DNA from 2 places in the Rhizobium sp. CG4 genome. Region 2 is predicted to be linked to the other one. Evidence: riboswitches for the same ligand, from Rfam matches in the RefSeq annotation. Region 2 holds a riboswitch; the other holds the start of a gene.
What was found. A riboswitch is a leader RNA that binds a small molecule or an ion and turns the genes downstream of it on or off. The one in region 2 is predicted to bind cobalamin.

Region 1 (7,593 bases), 230 kb from region 2:
TCCGCGCCCCGGCAAACTCGAAATTCAACCGACCAAGCCGCTCGGCAACCAGCGCGACCTGGCACTGGCCTATTCGCCGGGTGTTGCAGCACCTTGCCTTGCCATTCACGAGAACCCCGAAACGGCCGCCGAATATACGGCACGCGCCAATCTGGTGGCTGTTATCTCCAACGGTACGGCTGTTCTTGGCCTCGGCAATATCGGTCCGCTGGCCTCCAAGCCAGTGATGGAAGGAAAAGCCGTCCTGTTCAAGAAATTCGCCGGCATCGACGTATTCGACATCGAAATCGACGCGCCCGGCATCAACGACATGGTCTCGACCATCTCGGCGCTGGAGCCGACCTTTGGCGGCATCAACCTTGAAGACATCAAGGCGCCTGAATGTTTCGAAGTCGAGCGCCAGCTGCGCGAAAAGATGAACATTCCAGTGTTCCACGACGACCAGCATGGCACCGCGATCATCGTGGCTGCCGCCGTGATGAACGGCCTGGAACTGGCTGGCAAGTCGCTTGGCAATGTCAAGATCGTCACGTCAGGCGCCGGTGCGGCCGCCCTTGCCTGCCTTAACCTGCTGGTATCGCTGGGCGCCAAGAAGGAAAACATCTGGGTTCACGACATTGAGGGCCTCGTTTATGACGGCCGCAATACCCTGATGGACGAGTGGAAAGAAATCTACGCCCAGAAGAGCGACAAACGCGTTCTGGCCGAATCCATCGATGGCGCAGATGTCTTCCTCGGTCTCTCGGCGGCTGGCGTTCTGAAGCCTGAGCTGCTGGTACAGATGGCTGAAAAGCCGCTTATTCTGGCTCTTGCCAACCCGAACCCGGAAATCATGCCGGAAGTGGCGCGTGCAGCCCGTCCTGATGCGATGATCTGCACCGGCCGTTCGGACTTCCCGAACCAGGTGAACAACGTTCTCTGCTTCCCGTACATCTTCCGCGGCGCCCTTGATTGTGGTGCAACCACCATCAACGAAGAAATGAAGATGGCGGCCGTCAAGGCAATTGCCGAACTGGCGCGGGAAGAAATCTCGGAAGTGGCTGCGAAAGCCTATTCCGGTGACACACCGCTGTTTGGACCGACCTACCTCATTCCATCGCCATTCGACCCGCGCCTTATCCTGCGCATTGCACCGGCCGTTGCCCGTGCGGCGGCAGCCAGCGGCGTTGCATCGCGTCCGATCACCGATTTCGACGCCTATCTCGACCAGCTGAACCGCTTCGTCTGGCGCTCTGGTTTCGTGATGAAGCCAATCTTTGCCGCTGCAAAATCGGCTGAGAAGAAGCGCATCATCTTCTCGGAAGGTGAAGACGAGCGCGTGCTGCGTGCTGCCCAGGTTCTGCTGGAAGAAGGCACCGGCGTACCGATCCTGATCGGTCGCCCGCAGATCATCGAATCCCGCCTCAAGCGTTTCGGTCTGCGCATTCGTCCGCATGCAGACTTTGCCGTGGTCAATCCGGAAGACGATCCACGTTACCGCGAATATGTCGATGATTACTTCGCGCTGGTTGGCCGCATGGGTATCAACCCGGAAGCTGCCCGCACCATCGTTCGTACCAACACCACCGTCATAGGTGCGCTGTCGGTCAAGCGTGGTGAAGCAGACGCGCTGATCTGCGGTCTAGAAGGCCGTTTTGACCGTCACCTGCGTGACGTCAACCAGATCATTGGCAAGAAAAAGGACGTGCGTGCATTCTCGGGCCTCAGCCTGATCATCTCGCAGCGTGGCGCAACCTTCTTCACCGATACGTTTGTGACCTACAATCCAACCGCAGAAGAAGTTGCTGAAAGCACCATTCTGGCCGCTCAGGAAATCCGCCGCTTCGGCATCACGCCAAAGGCCGCGCTGATCAGCCACTCGAACTTTGGTTCGCGTGATTCGGAAAGCGCCCGCAAGATGCGTGACGCCTTGCAGATCGTGCGTGACACCGCACCGGATCTCGAAGTCGATGGCGAAATGCAGGGTGGTTCTGCCCTGACCGAAAGCCTGCGCAAGCGTGCGATGCCTGACAGCACGCTGTCTGGCGAAGCAAACCTGCTGGTGTTCCCGAACCTTGACGCGGCGAATATTTCGCTCGGTCTGGTTCGCACCATGACAGATGCGCTGCATGTTGGCCCGATCCTGCTCGGCACCGCCCTTCCCGCACATATTCTGTCGCCAACCGTGACATCGCGCGGCGTGGTCAACATGGCAGCCTTGGCTGTCGTGGAAGCCTCGCATCCGTAATGGTGCCCTAAAGCTGCGTTAACGCAGTTTTGAATTGCCGATTGCCGCAACTGCCTCATTTATATGATAACAATCGGATGAATGAGGCGCTTGCGGCATATATTTTTCCATCCTTTTTGTTTGGATGTCCGCAGACGCGAAGCCGAAAACGCAACCACATCGGAAGCGGAACATACAGGTGACAGCTTTGAAACTGCGCAATTTTACAATGCTGTTTTTGCCGGTACTGATCGGCAGCTTTCCTGCCGCGTCCTTTGCTGCCTCGGTGTGTGATGACCTGCGTCAGGAATTGCGCGCGCCTGCGCAGATTATTGGAAACACTGCCGAAGTGCGCCATTTTGCAAGCGCCTTGACCCGCCAGAACATCATCATCCGCAAAATCCGCAATGATCTGAGAGCCTATGGCTGCTCGAGCGGCAGCATTGTCGTTTACGGCGGTGAAAATGCCCAGCTGTGCGACCAGATCGAAGATGCACTTTATGACGCCGAGGCGGAGCGGGACGACCTGCTTGTCAGCCGCGACCAGATGATCGCACAGCAGCGCAATCGCGGCGTTGACCGTGATCGTATCATGGCCGCACTTGATGCCAATGGCTGCTTTGACGAACGCCCACAGTCTGCCGCCGCTAGCCCGAATGACCAGACCCAGGAATTTGCCCCACCCGGCATGATCGAGGTGGACCCGAACCGCCAGCCGGTGTTCACACCGCCAATGCAGGGCGGCCTTAGAACCCTGTGCGTACGCACCTGCGACGGCGCGTTCTTCCCGATTTCGTCCAATGCCTCACCGCTTGATTTTCGCCGTCAGGCCGCGACCTGTGAACAAATGTGCCCCGGTTCTGAGACCGAGCTTTATTACCACTCCCTGCAAGGTCAGGAGAGTGCGGATATGGTTTCTGCCGAGACCGGCAAGCCATACAAGGACCTGCCGACCGCCTTTGCCTATCGCAACACGTCAGCAGACACCCGCTCGCCATCCTGCGGCTGCAACATGGCGTCTTATTTCGACCAGATGAAAAAGCAGGAAGAGGCCAACCAGTCAAAACCCGCAGAACCCTATTCCGGCGTTACAGATATCAAGACGCCGAATGGCGAAAACAAGCAGGCAGAACAACCGGTTGCCGAAGCACCAGCCGAGCGCGACTATGATCCCAAGGATAGTAAAGTCCGGGTCGTTGGACCACAGTTTCTGCCCGAGGAAACCAGCCGGATCGATCTGCACAATCCGGCTCTGCAGGGTGCACAACCGCAGCAGCAGTGACGCACGACGCGTTTCCTTACGCGTGCCAATAGATTTATCGACTGCCCCACTGATCCTGGAACACCAGATCTTCCAGCGGCAGCCTTTTGGCCCAGCCCTTAACGGCCAGTTCCGGCTCGCCGTAGAGTTCGGTCACGTACCCCAGACATAACCAGGCAACGATTTCGATATGGTCGGGAATGCCGAGAATGCGGCGTATGTCTGCATCATGGAAGATACTGACCCAACCGACACCCACCCCTTCGGCACGGGCAGCAAGCCACAGGTTCTGGATGGCGCAGACCGTGGAATAGATATCCATGCGCGGGTTGTGGGTGCGTCCCAGAACGACGGTACCACCACGGGTCGGATCGCAGGTCACGCAGATGCTGAGGGGGGCGGTGCGAATACCCTCGAGCTTGAGGCTACGATAAAGGCTTTGCCTGTCATCTTCGAACAGCAGCGCCGCCTCCTCATTGGCGCGGGCGAAAGCCTGCCAGGCGGCATCACGCACCGTCTGATCCCTGATCAGTGTGAAGTTCCACGGCTGCATGAAACCGACCGAGGGTGCGGCGTGAGCGGCAGCCAGTAGCCTTGTCACCAGATCATCCGGCAATGGATGGCTTTCGAACTCATTGCGCACATCACGGCGCGTCTCAATGGCCCGGTAAACGGCTGCCTTGTCATCACAGGAAAAAGCGCCAGCCGCGTGGCGGGCTTCAGAAAACGGATCGTCCTGCATCGTTAATCCCCAACAATGCTTATTGCCGGCAAATCCCGCAGAACCCACCAGGCAAACAACCATTCCCGCCGTCCATACGGGCTGGTCTATGATGTCGGGCCGGTCTTCTGGCTTGGCATCGTCCTTCCGCTGCCGCCTTCCCGGAACATCCAGTGGCGATTGGTGCAGCAGATGTCCGCCTTACAGCGTTGGGCACGCTCCGGTCTTGCACCGGATTCCCGATTCTCCCGCACGTCGTGCAGGCACCTGACGGCAGTGCTTATGTCCGCTAGATCGCGCAAATGCAAGCACGGGTGCATGTGGCGTTAGGTCGCCGGGAAATACCTGACATAGGCGAACTCATCGCCGTCAGGCGACCAGTTGGGCGAGTTCATGGTGCCCTGCCCGCCAAACAGTTCAAACAGCGTCTCGACATTGCCGCCATCGGTATCCATCAACCGCACCCGCACATTCAGATCACGGGGATGGTCAAAGACATCGGCGTCGTAGGACACGAACACCACCTTGTCGCCTGATGGCGATGGATGGGGAAACCAGTCTCCAAAATTGCTGTCGGTTACGCGCTCGACAGATGAGCCATCAGTCTTCACACGCCATATCTGCATCAGCCCGGTGCGGCTGGAATTGAAATAGATCCACTGGCCATCGGCGGAGTAATCCGGCCCGTCATTACGGCCCTCACCATGCGTAAGACGTGATTCAACTCCGCTTTCTATGTCCATGGAATATATATCAAAAACCTGATCGCGAATGCCGCAGTAGGCAAATGATTTTCCATCCGGTGACCAGCCATGCCAATAGGATGGCAAATTGTGCGTCATCAGCCTTGGCGTGCCGCCGGAAGACGGCAGCAGGTAGATTGCGCTCTTGCCAAACTCCACCTTGTCGGAAATGGCATAAAGCGAACCGTCGGGCGAAATGCCATGGTCGTTGTTGCACAGGGTCGCAAAACCGGTATCCACCTTGACCGGTGTCGGATCACCCGAAAGCGACAGGCGATAGATCAGCCCATCGGCATTGAGCAGCAGATATTGGCCATCCGGCGACCAGTTGGGCGCTTCAAACAGCGCCTCGGTCTGCCAGACCACACGCATCTGACGGGTGCGGATGTTGTAGATTTCGATGGAACTGCGCACGCATCCTCCCGGGATTGCTCATCAACAGGATTGAGCGGACATTTTATTTGCCTCGCCCGACACCTTTACATAATGATCCTATTGCCGCAGGCACCGTCCTGCAAATTCAAATAAGGAGAACAGCAGCGTTTCGGCACAGTCCGTTTACCCTGCCCCGTTTCTCCCAGGTTCGAGGTTCCGCGATGAATTCCATCGCCGATCAAGGCATCCATTTTGGCCGGATTGCCGCCATGCTTCCCGTCAAGGACATTCAAAAGGCCCATGACTTCTATGTCGGAGTGCTCGGCTTCACCAAGGTGTTTGAAAACGGAAATCCCGTCGGTTTCATGATCCTGAAACAGGGCAATGCCGAGCTGCATCTGACCCTGCAGCCGTCACACAAGGCAGCCCCCTTCAACGTTGCTCACATGATGGTGAGTGACGTCGATGCCCTGCATAGGCTGTGCAAACAACATGGCCTGCGCATCATCAAAGGTCTGCAGGACAAGGATTACGGCCTGCGCGCCTTCGTGTTTGAAGACCCGGATGGCAACCGCATCGATGTCGGCCAGGTAATCTAGGTACGGGAATGGTGTCGCGCCGACGCGCTCCGCTGGATATCCGTGACAAGCATAGTCGTGTTGCAGCCATACACGGCAACACAGCATACAAAAACGGCGCGGTTTGATCCGCGCCGCTCTTATCTCTACCGATCTCTGAACCGGTTGGTGATCGGGTAACGGCGATCACGCCCGAAGTTCTTCTTGGTAATTTTCACACCCGGCGCAGACTGGCGGCGCTTGTACTCCGCAAGATAAAGCAAATGCTCGATGCGATGTACGGTCGTGACGTCATGGCCGCGCGCCACAATGTCATCCACCGACATTTCCTGCTCCACCAGGCATTCCAGGATATCATCCAGCACCGGATATGGTGGCAGTGAATCCTGGTCAGTCTGGTTTGGACGCAGTTCGGCCGATGGCGCCTTGGAAAGGATGTTCGCCGGTATCACCTCACCGGACGGACCAAGCGCGGTTGGCGGCACATGTTCGTTACGCCATTTCGAAATGGCGTAGACCTGCATCTTGTAGAGGTCCTTGATCGGGTTGAAGCCGCCATTCATATCGCCATAAAGCGTGGCGTAACCCACCGACATCTCAGACTTGTTGCCAGTCGTTACCACCATGGAGCCAAACTTGTTGGAAACCGCCATCAGGATGGTGCCACGGGTACGGCTTTGCAGGTTTTCTTCGGTAATGCCCTCTTCGGTACCCTCAAACAGTTCGGCAAGCGACGACAGGAAACCTTCCACCGGCTCGACAATCGGCACGATGTCGTAACGGCAGCCCAGCGCCTTGGCGCAATCGGCGGCGTCTTTCAGCGATTCATCTGAGGTGTAGCGGTATGGCAGCATGATGCAGCGAACACGCTCTTCACCCAGCGCATCGACCGCAATCGCTGCGCAAATGGCGGAATCGATACCACCGGACAGGCCAAGCACAACGCTCTTGAAGCCGTTCTTGTTGACGTAGTCGCGGAAGCCCAGCAGGCAGGCGCGGTAATCCGCTTCCTCGCCCTCGGGGATTTTCGACATCGGGCCGCTGTGGCAGTACCAGCCGTTTTCAGTGCGCTTCCAGTCGGTGACGGCAAGTGTCGCCTCAAACTGGCTCATCTGAAATGCCAGGCTCTTGTCGGCATTCAGCGCAAAACTTGCGCCGTCGAATACCAGTTCGTCCTGCCCACCAAGCTGGTTTGCAAAAATCAGCGGCAGATTGGTTTCGATAACCTGACGTAGCGCCACCTGATGGCGCACTTCCACCTTGCCGCGATAGTAGGGCGAACCGTTGGGCACCAGCAGCAATTCGGCACCGGTTTCCGCCAGCGTTTCGCACACGCCCATGTCGTTCCAGATTTCTTCGCAAATCGGGATACCGAGCCTGACACCACGGAAATTCACGGGACCGGGCATTTCGCCGGCCACGAATACACGCTTTTCGTCAAACTCGCCGTAGTTCGGCAGGTCGATCTTATCGCGCAGCATCAAGATCTTGCCGCCGTCCAACACGGCGACCGAGTTGTGGCGGCCAAGTTCACCCTGTCTTGGGAAACCGACAATGACGCCGGGACCGCCATCGGCGGTGTCTGCCGCCAGATCTTCAACCGCCTTCAGGCAGGCATTGAGAAACGCCGGCTTCAAAACCAGATCTTCCGGCGGATAACCTGAAATAAACAGCTCGGTCAGAAGCAGAAGGTCAGCACCCTGGCTGGC
Region 2 (7,593 bases):
AACGATGGCAAGGCCGGCCTGATTGCCGACATAGGTCAACATCAGCGGCAAGGTGTTGGGCAGCAGGTGGCGGGTTATCATTCTGGCCGGTGACACGCCAAGGCTTCTTGCCGCCAGAATGAAGGGCTGGCCCAGCACCCGTTTGCTGAGCGAATGGGCCAGCAGCGAATGCGGGCCAATGCCTGCAAGCCCCAATGCCATGCCGGCACTGAGCGGTGACAGGCCAAACAGCGCGGCGGCCGTCAGCGCCACGATGAGCGTGGGTACCATGATGAAAAATTCGCAGGCGCGTAGCAGGATGCTTTCACGCCAACCGCCCAGAATGGCGGCGGTGGTGCCAAGAATGCTGCCGACAACAAAACCGATGGAGGCCACGGCAAAGATGACGCAGCCGGTTCTCCAGCCGCCGGCCAGAATGCGCGAAAACAGATCCCGCCCCAGATGGTCGGTGCCGAGAATATGCTGGCTGCTGGCACCGGCATGGCGGGCCAGAATATTGACGGCATCCGGATCATGCGGTTGCCAGAGGCCACCGGTGACGAAAAACAAAGCGATCAGCGCCAGCAACAGATAACGGATCATAGGCGGGCTCGCGGATCGAGATATTCCATGGCAAGGCGCGCGGTCGCATTCATCAGCAGCATCCACAGCGCAATGACCACGACATAGGCCTGCAACACCATCTGGTCACGTGCGGCAATGCTTTGCACCAAGAACTGGCTGATGCCCGGCAGGCCGAACAGGATTTCCATGGTTGCTGTGGAGCCGATGACCCAACCGGCCTCGGAGCGAGCGGCCGACAGCAGCGCGTAAAGCGCGCTGTGGTGGCCGTGGCGCCACAGCGCCTGGCGGGGTGACAGACCCTTGGCCAAAGCGGTGACGTAAAATGGCAGGGTTGCGGTTTGCCTGAGGTCATGGCGGTAAACCCGCGCCAGCACGGCAACCGAATGCAGCGCAATCAACACAATGGGCAGGACGATCGAGGCCGTGTCATTGGCGAAGGGTCTGATCCACTTCAACTGCACGCCCAGCACCCATAACAGCACCAACCCCGCCCAGAAGGCCGGAACGGCCTGCACGAACACAGACAGGCTGCGGCTGAACCTGTCGACGATGCCGCCGGGTTTGACTGCGGCAAAAAAGCCAAGCGGCACGGCCAGCAGCATGGCGAGAAAAAGTCCCGACAGGCCCATGAACAGCGAGACCGGCAGGCGCGCGGCGAACTCGGCAAACACCGCCTCACCCGTGCGGAAGGACCGGCCCCAGTCGCCGACTACGAACCCTTGCAGCCAGTGCAGGTAGCGCAGCGGAATTGGCTGATCCAGCCCCCATTCTGCCCGCAAGGCCGCGAATGTTGCCTCTGTTGCCGGCAGGTTCCAGACATGCACGGCAATGGCCACGGGGTCAGACGGCATCATCGAAATAATTGCGAAGGCGGCGAAGGAAATCGCCGCCAGCCCAATGGCTGATCTGATGCAGGGCCAGATCAGGTTCATGACTATTTCGCTTCGCCAATATCGGCGCGCAGGACGTGGTAGTCCGAACCCCAGGGCTGATAGTTTTCCAGCCGCTTGGACACACCGACATACCAGACCGGCGAGACAAGGAACGAGGCCGGAACGTCCTCAAACAGCTTGTTCTGCGCATCCAGTGCAATGCTGACGCGGGCATCCGGTTCACCTTCCGACGCGAAGCGGTCGAGAATGGCGTCAAATTCCGGCGAGGCATATTTGGCGTAATTGAGCGAGGCGTCGGTGCGCAGCATCGAGTTGAGGAAGAAGGCCGGGTCACCGCTTGGTGCGGTATGTTGTGCCCACAGCGCAATATCGAAATCGCCTGCCGAGGCAACCTGCTGGATGCTTTCGACGACCTGCGTATCAAGCTCCACGCCGACCCGCGCCAACTGCGCCTTGACGACCGGCAGCATGGTTACGAGGTCAGGACGCTGCGGATAGGTAATGGCCAGCAGGCGCAGCGGCTTGCCGTCCTTTTCGCGGGTGCCGTTGGAACCCTTGGTCCAGCCCGCCTCCTCCAGCAGCGCCGCTGCCTTATCCAGATCTGTCACGCGGGGATTTTTTCCGGCAAAGGGAAAATAGGCGGCGTAAGCGCCGGTTGCCGGTTCACCGCCATTGATCGCGGCTGCCAGTTCCGTGCGATCAAAGGCCAGATCAAGCGCCTGGCGCAGTTTGACATCTGCCAGCAGCGGACGGGTGGTGTTGAGGAAGGCCAGATATTGATACCCGACCGGGAAAGACTTGATGGTGAGGTCCGGGTTGGTTTTCAGGCGGCTGACGACTTCCGACGGCAGGCCGAAGGCCAGATCAAGCTCGCCGGATTCCAGCGCCAGTGTCATGCTTTGCGCGTCTCCAAACTTGCGGAACTCAACCGGAGAACGGCTGTCTGCACCGGAAAAATGGGCGTTGGGTGCAAGTGTGATCGAGGCATCTGTCTTGAAATCGGCAATGCTGTAAGGGCCGGTAAACAGCGCCTCACCATTGGCCGCCGGTGTGTAGGCCACCAGTGGCCATTCGGCAAACAGCGCCTGGATATAGGGAACCGGCTTTTCCGTCGTGACCTTGAGTGTCAGGTCATCGACCGCGGCAAAACTCAGCTTGCCACCGGTGGCAAGCGCCGCCTTGTTGTTGGCGAAGGTATTGTCAAATCCGGCGGCCAGCGCCTTGGCGGTGACGGGCGAACCGTCTGAAAAAGCGCGGCCGGGCTGCAGGGTGATCGTCCAGGTCAGATCGTCATTGCGCTCTGCCTTGTCAGCCAGTTCCGGCACCAGCTTGCCATCACGGTCGACGGTAAACAGGTTTTCGCCAACGCCGTGGCTGGTCAGTGCCCAACCGTTGGAACCCTTGGCCGGATCTGTGCCCGAGGTGATGTAGGTTGCGCCAACGCGCAGCGGCTCTGCGGCAAAACCGGCAGCCGCCGTTGATATGACAGCGGTGGCAAGCCAGGTCGCACCAAGGCGCGACAGGAATTTGGATGACATTTTATCTCCTCGGATCAGTTTTGGGGAATACGCAGCCGCTGCTTGCGGCCTGTTGGATGGTAGGCGTGTGTTTCGACCACATGGTTGCCAAGCTCAGGGTTGCCGAGCAGATGGCCTGCAATGATGTCATCGACCGCCTGTTCGGTAACGCCGCCGTAATAGGTGCCATCGGGAAACACCTGCAGCACCGGCGCCAGATTGCACGGCCCAAGACAGGTGGATTTGGCCGTCATGGTGCCAGCACCGGTGACGCGCAGTTTCAAACGTTCCTGCTGGTTGCGAAGGTGGTTCCAGATCGTATCGGCGCCTGCGCTGTTGCAGGCACCGCCGGAACAGACGAGAACGCGGTATTTCTGCGCAGGCACCAGCGACCCTTCCTGCGCTACTGCCTTGCCGGGCATGGTTTCCAGCGCCTGCGCCTGTTCCAGAAGCTCGCTCATCAGCGGCAGCATCAGGCCCGCAGAGGCAATATCGCAGGTGATGGAAATTTCCGGCCATGGCTGGGTGGCTGACGCACGCCAGCGCTTCATCGACTTGACCAGCCAGTTGCGGAAACTTGGCTCGACCGGCAGAACCAGCGGCAGAATGGTGATATGGTCAAGCTGCTGTTCCAGCAGGGAAAACAGCCCGTCGCGCAGCGAGGGCGTGCCCTGCTCCGTAAAGGCAAACTGCACGATGTCTCCGGGGTGTGACAGCGCAATATGTTCAGCCAGTTTTTCGGCAAGGCGCTGCATTTCCAGATGCGGAGATGCTGCAAAGGCAGACTTTGCGATGAGAAGAATGGCGCGCCGTGACGGGCGCATGGGTGGGGTTTTCTTAAGTTCTACGTCTTCATTCACTGCCAAAATCTCGAATACAGGAGGCAGCAAAAATGAAGGCATGTCTGGCAGGAAGGCCGCGCACACACTCATTCCTGTGGCACACCCCGACCACGGAATCGTATCTCGTCAGGCAGGTCTCCTGGCTTGCGGGTCAATGCCGTTGTCCGTCTTCCCGGCATTTCTGCCAGTGACATGTTGGACAAACGGCTAACCGCTTACAGTTGCGGGACAGCTTCGGTTTTGCACCGAATTCCCTCTTAGCTTCCACCCAGAGGTGGAAGAACCATGACCCAGACAAGCTACACGTTCAGATATCACTGTCAATGTTACCAAGCCGCGCTTTGGTAAGGGCAGTGGATCGACCGACAGACAACATAAGTTACGTTATTACATAACATGACTATCGATTATGGCAAGGGCGTTGGGTGATGAATGCACGGCAAGCCCCTGCCCCTGGCAAACGTGTGACAAGGGCAAGGTCGGATGACTGGCGTTAGGCCTTCTGCTGTTGCGGCTGGATCAGTGGCACATGCGGTGCGGCCGTCAGTGGCAGGTGGCCGGTCAGGCGCGGATCGGCCTGCGTTTCCACCTGAAAAGCATAGGGCCGGAAACCGGAGCGCAGGTAAAAGCCGAGCGCCGAGGGATGGTCCAGCGTACAGGTGTGCAGGTGCAGGCGTTTGATATCTCTCTGCCAGGCACGTTTCAGCGTCGCATTCATCAGCGCGCGGCCAAGACCCTTGCCGGTTACTTCCTCGGTCAGGCCCAGAAACACCAACTCACATTCATTCGGTTGACGAAAATCAAGTTCCATCAGGCCGATGTCCTGCTGACCATCGCGCAGCACATAGACCTCGACGTCGTCATGGCCGATGATCGAGGCCAGTTTTTCATCGCTGATGATGAGGCGCGAGAACCACAGCCATTCTGCACCAATCTTTCGGTACAGCGTGCGATACGCCTCCAGATCTGGCTTTTCCATACGGTCCAGGCGGATGTCACCGGCAAAGGACGGTTCCGCCGCAGCAGAGTTTTCGGTCATTTCCAGACAGGTGACGACACTGGCAATATGTCCCGGCTGGACATGCGAATAACCTGATGGCGTGAAGGTCTTTGTGGTGCTCATGATCATGCTCGATATATGCTGGAAGGCAGAAATTGGGGTGGTGTCAGGGCTGCGTCTAGCAGACCACCACGCGGGTAAAATGCAGCACCTCATCCCCGATATTTTCGTAAGAATAAGGCTGGGCGCTGTCGAAAATGGTGAAGTCCCCGGCTTTGACCACCACCGAACCATCCTGTTTGTTGATGCGCAGGCGACCGGCCGACACGGATATCATTTCATACCAGCCAACCGGGTCCGGCTCTGCCTGATAGGTATCGCCAACATCGATCGACCAGGACCACAATTCGGCAAGGCTGCGGGCTGGCGCGGTGCCCAACAGCACGGCAAAACTTTTGCGCGTTGCGCCGCGCCAGGCAATTTCCTCGACCTTGGTGGTGCTGGCGGCCGGATTTGCCACCATGGCCGCAAAGCCGACACCCAACGCACGCGACAGCGAAGCCAGCTTGCTGAGGCTGATATTGGTATCGCCACTTTCGAGATTGCTGATCATGCGGCGGCTAAGGCCGGAGGCTTGGGCCAGTGCTTCCTGGCTCATGCCCGCATCGGCGCGGTACCGGCGAAGATTGGCGGCCACATGGGCGAGAACATCGGATGGGTCATCTTGACTGTGCACTATATTGCTCATATTGCGTATTATTATGCACACACTTTCGAAATACAAGCTGGTTTTTTCCCGCCAGGAGCTGGCGTTAATCGCCATTACCGTGGTCTGGGGCGCGACATTCCTGATCATTCATACTGCCATGAGCCATACCGGGCCGCTGTTTTTTGTCGGCCTGCGGTTTCTGGGGGCTGCCGCCATTTGTCTGGTCATTTTCCGCAAACGCATGCGGCATCTGACCCTGACCGAACTGCGTAGCGGCGCGGTTATCGGCACGTCGATTTTCATCGTGTTTTCCTTGCAGACTTTTGGTTTGCAGACGGTCAACAGCAGCACGTCGGCCTTTTTGACGGCGCTTTACGTGCCGCTGGTGCCGCTGCTGCAATGGCTGGTGTTGAAACGGCCGCCGAAAACCACCACGCTTGTTGGCGTGGCGCTGGCCTTTGCCGGGTTGGTGATGATTGCCGGGCCGGATGCGCTGCATGTCGGGCTTGGGGCTGGCGAAATTGCCACCTTGCTGAGTGCCTTTGCCATTGCCGTCGAGATACTGCTGATGAGCCGTTTTGCGACGGTGGTGGATAGCGGCCGTATTTCCGTGGTGCAGTGTTTTGTGGCAAGCGCCCTTTCCTTCCTTGCCATGCCGCTGTTTGGCGAAGGCATTCCCGACTTTTCATGGGTATGGCTGACGGCGGCCCTCGGACTGGCGGTGGCCAGCGCGCTGATCCAGTTCACCATGAACTGGGCGCAAAAAACCGTATCGGCGTCTCGCGCCGCCATCATCTATGCCGGGGAACCGGTGTGGGGTGGCATTATTGGCCGCATGGCCGGCGACCGGCTGCCGCCGCTGGCGCTGCTGGGCGCATTGTTTATCGTCGCCGGTGTTATCGTCAGCGAATTGAAGGCCGCTGAAAAACAACAGGACGACACGCCGCTACCTGACGATGATGGCGTCAGGCCGGCGCCATAAGCGAGGTGGATGACGGCTGGAGCGGAAAAAACCTCAGTTTTCCAGTGTATTGAGAAAGTCCAGCAACAGGCCCGATACCTCTTTGGGCCTTTCCTGTTGCAGCCAGTGACCGGCACCACCAAGCACATGGCTGCCGCGCAGACCCGGCACCTGAGAGGGCATGGCGGAAATGATCTGATCCATGCCGGGAATGCTGAGGCCGGTATCCCGTTCGCCAATCATAAACAGGGCCGGCACGCTGACCATCTGGCCGATATGTGCCTGTTGCAGTTCCCAATTGCGGTCGAGATTGCGGTAATAATTGAGGCCACCGGCAAAGCCGCTTTTTTCAAAGGCGTGAACCAGCTGGTCAAACTCTTCCTGCGGCAGCCAGGACGGCAGAGTCTTCGGGTCTGGCAGGCTGGGCAGCAGCCCTGTTTTACGGTCCACCATACCAAAGGGATTGGGTGTCGCATCCCCTGCCTTGCGCGGCCCCGCCTCACCGCTTGCGGCAAACAGAAGTTTGCGCAGGGTGAGCGCCACGTCACGGTTAAACTCGATCTCCGCGCCTTGCTGCTCCTGAAAATACAGCGTGTAAAACAGCGCCTGTTCATTTTGCGGAAAAATCTGCGATGGCGGCACGGGCGGTTGGCCCATGAAGGGAACGCTGAGTGCCGCTACGGCGCGAAAACGGTCCGGCCGCATCAGTGCGGCCTGCCAGGCGATGGTTGCACCCCAATCATGGCCGACCAGGACAGCCCGCTGTTCGCCAAGCGCATCCAGAAGTGCCACCAGATCACCCACCGCATGCACCACGCTATATTGGTCGTCACGCGCTGGCGCGTCAGTTTTGCCATAACCGCGCAGATCCGGTGCCACGACGCGGTAACCGGCCTGCGCCAGTGCCGTAACCTGATGCCGCCAGGCACGTTTTGTCTCGGGAAAACCATGGCACAAAATAACCAGCGGACCTTCGCCTGCTTCAAGCACGCTGATGCTGATGGTGCGGGTGTTTATGGTTTTTTCGATCATCGGCTGCTCCTTGGCGGCTTGCCGCAAAAACGGCTGGGCATGGGGTGCGGAAACGGTGGTAAGCAGCGCCATCGC

Region 1: another riboswitch for cobalamin. It lies ahead of bluB (5,6-dimethylbenzimidazole synthase); the one in region 2 lies ahead of HGO37_RS05355 ((2Fe-2S) ferredoxin domain-containing protein).

Annotation. Positions count from the first base shown of each region.
Region 1 is NZ_JABAEG010000002.1:284,070-291,662, forward strand. It holds gene HGO37_RS06505 (NADP-dependent malic enzyme) at 1-2,227, shown strand, start outside; gene HGO37_RS06510 (DUF2865 domain-containing protein) at 2,406-3,488, shown strand; gene bluB (5,6-dimethylbenzimidazole synthase) at 3,523-4,209, opposite strand; cobalamin riboswitch at 4,290-4,474, opposite strand; gene HGO37_RS06520 (TolB family protein) at 4,515-5,345, opposite strand; gene HGO37_RS06525 (glyoxalase superfamily protein) at 5,528-5,905, shown strand; gene HGO37_RS06530 (NAD+ synthase) at 6,031-7,593, opposite strand, start outside.
Region 2 is NZ_JABAEG010000002.1:50,069-57,661, forward strand. It holds gene HGO37_RS05340 (ABC transporter permease) at 1-582, opposite strand, end outside; gene HGO37_RS05345 (ABC transporter permease) at 579-1,496, opposite strand; gene HGO37_RS05350 (ABC transporter substrate-binding protein) at 1,499-2,995, opposite strand; gene HGO37_RS05355 ((2Fe-2S) ferredoxin domain-containing protein) at 3,010-3,798, opposite strand; cobalamin riboswitch at 3,929-4,120, opposite strand; gene HGO37_RS05360 (GNAT family N-acetyltransferase) at 4,310-4,939, opposite strand; gene HGO37_RS05365 (helix-turn-helix domain-containing protein) at 4,995-5,552, opposite strand; gene HGO37_RS05370 (DMT family transporter) at 5,578-6,507, shown strand; gene HGO37_RS05375 (alpha/beta fold hydrolase) at 6,541-7,518, opposite strand.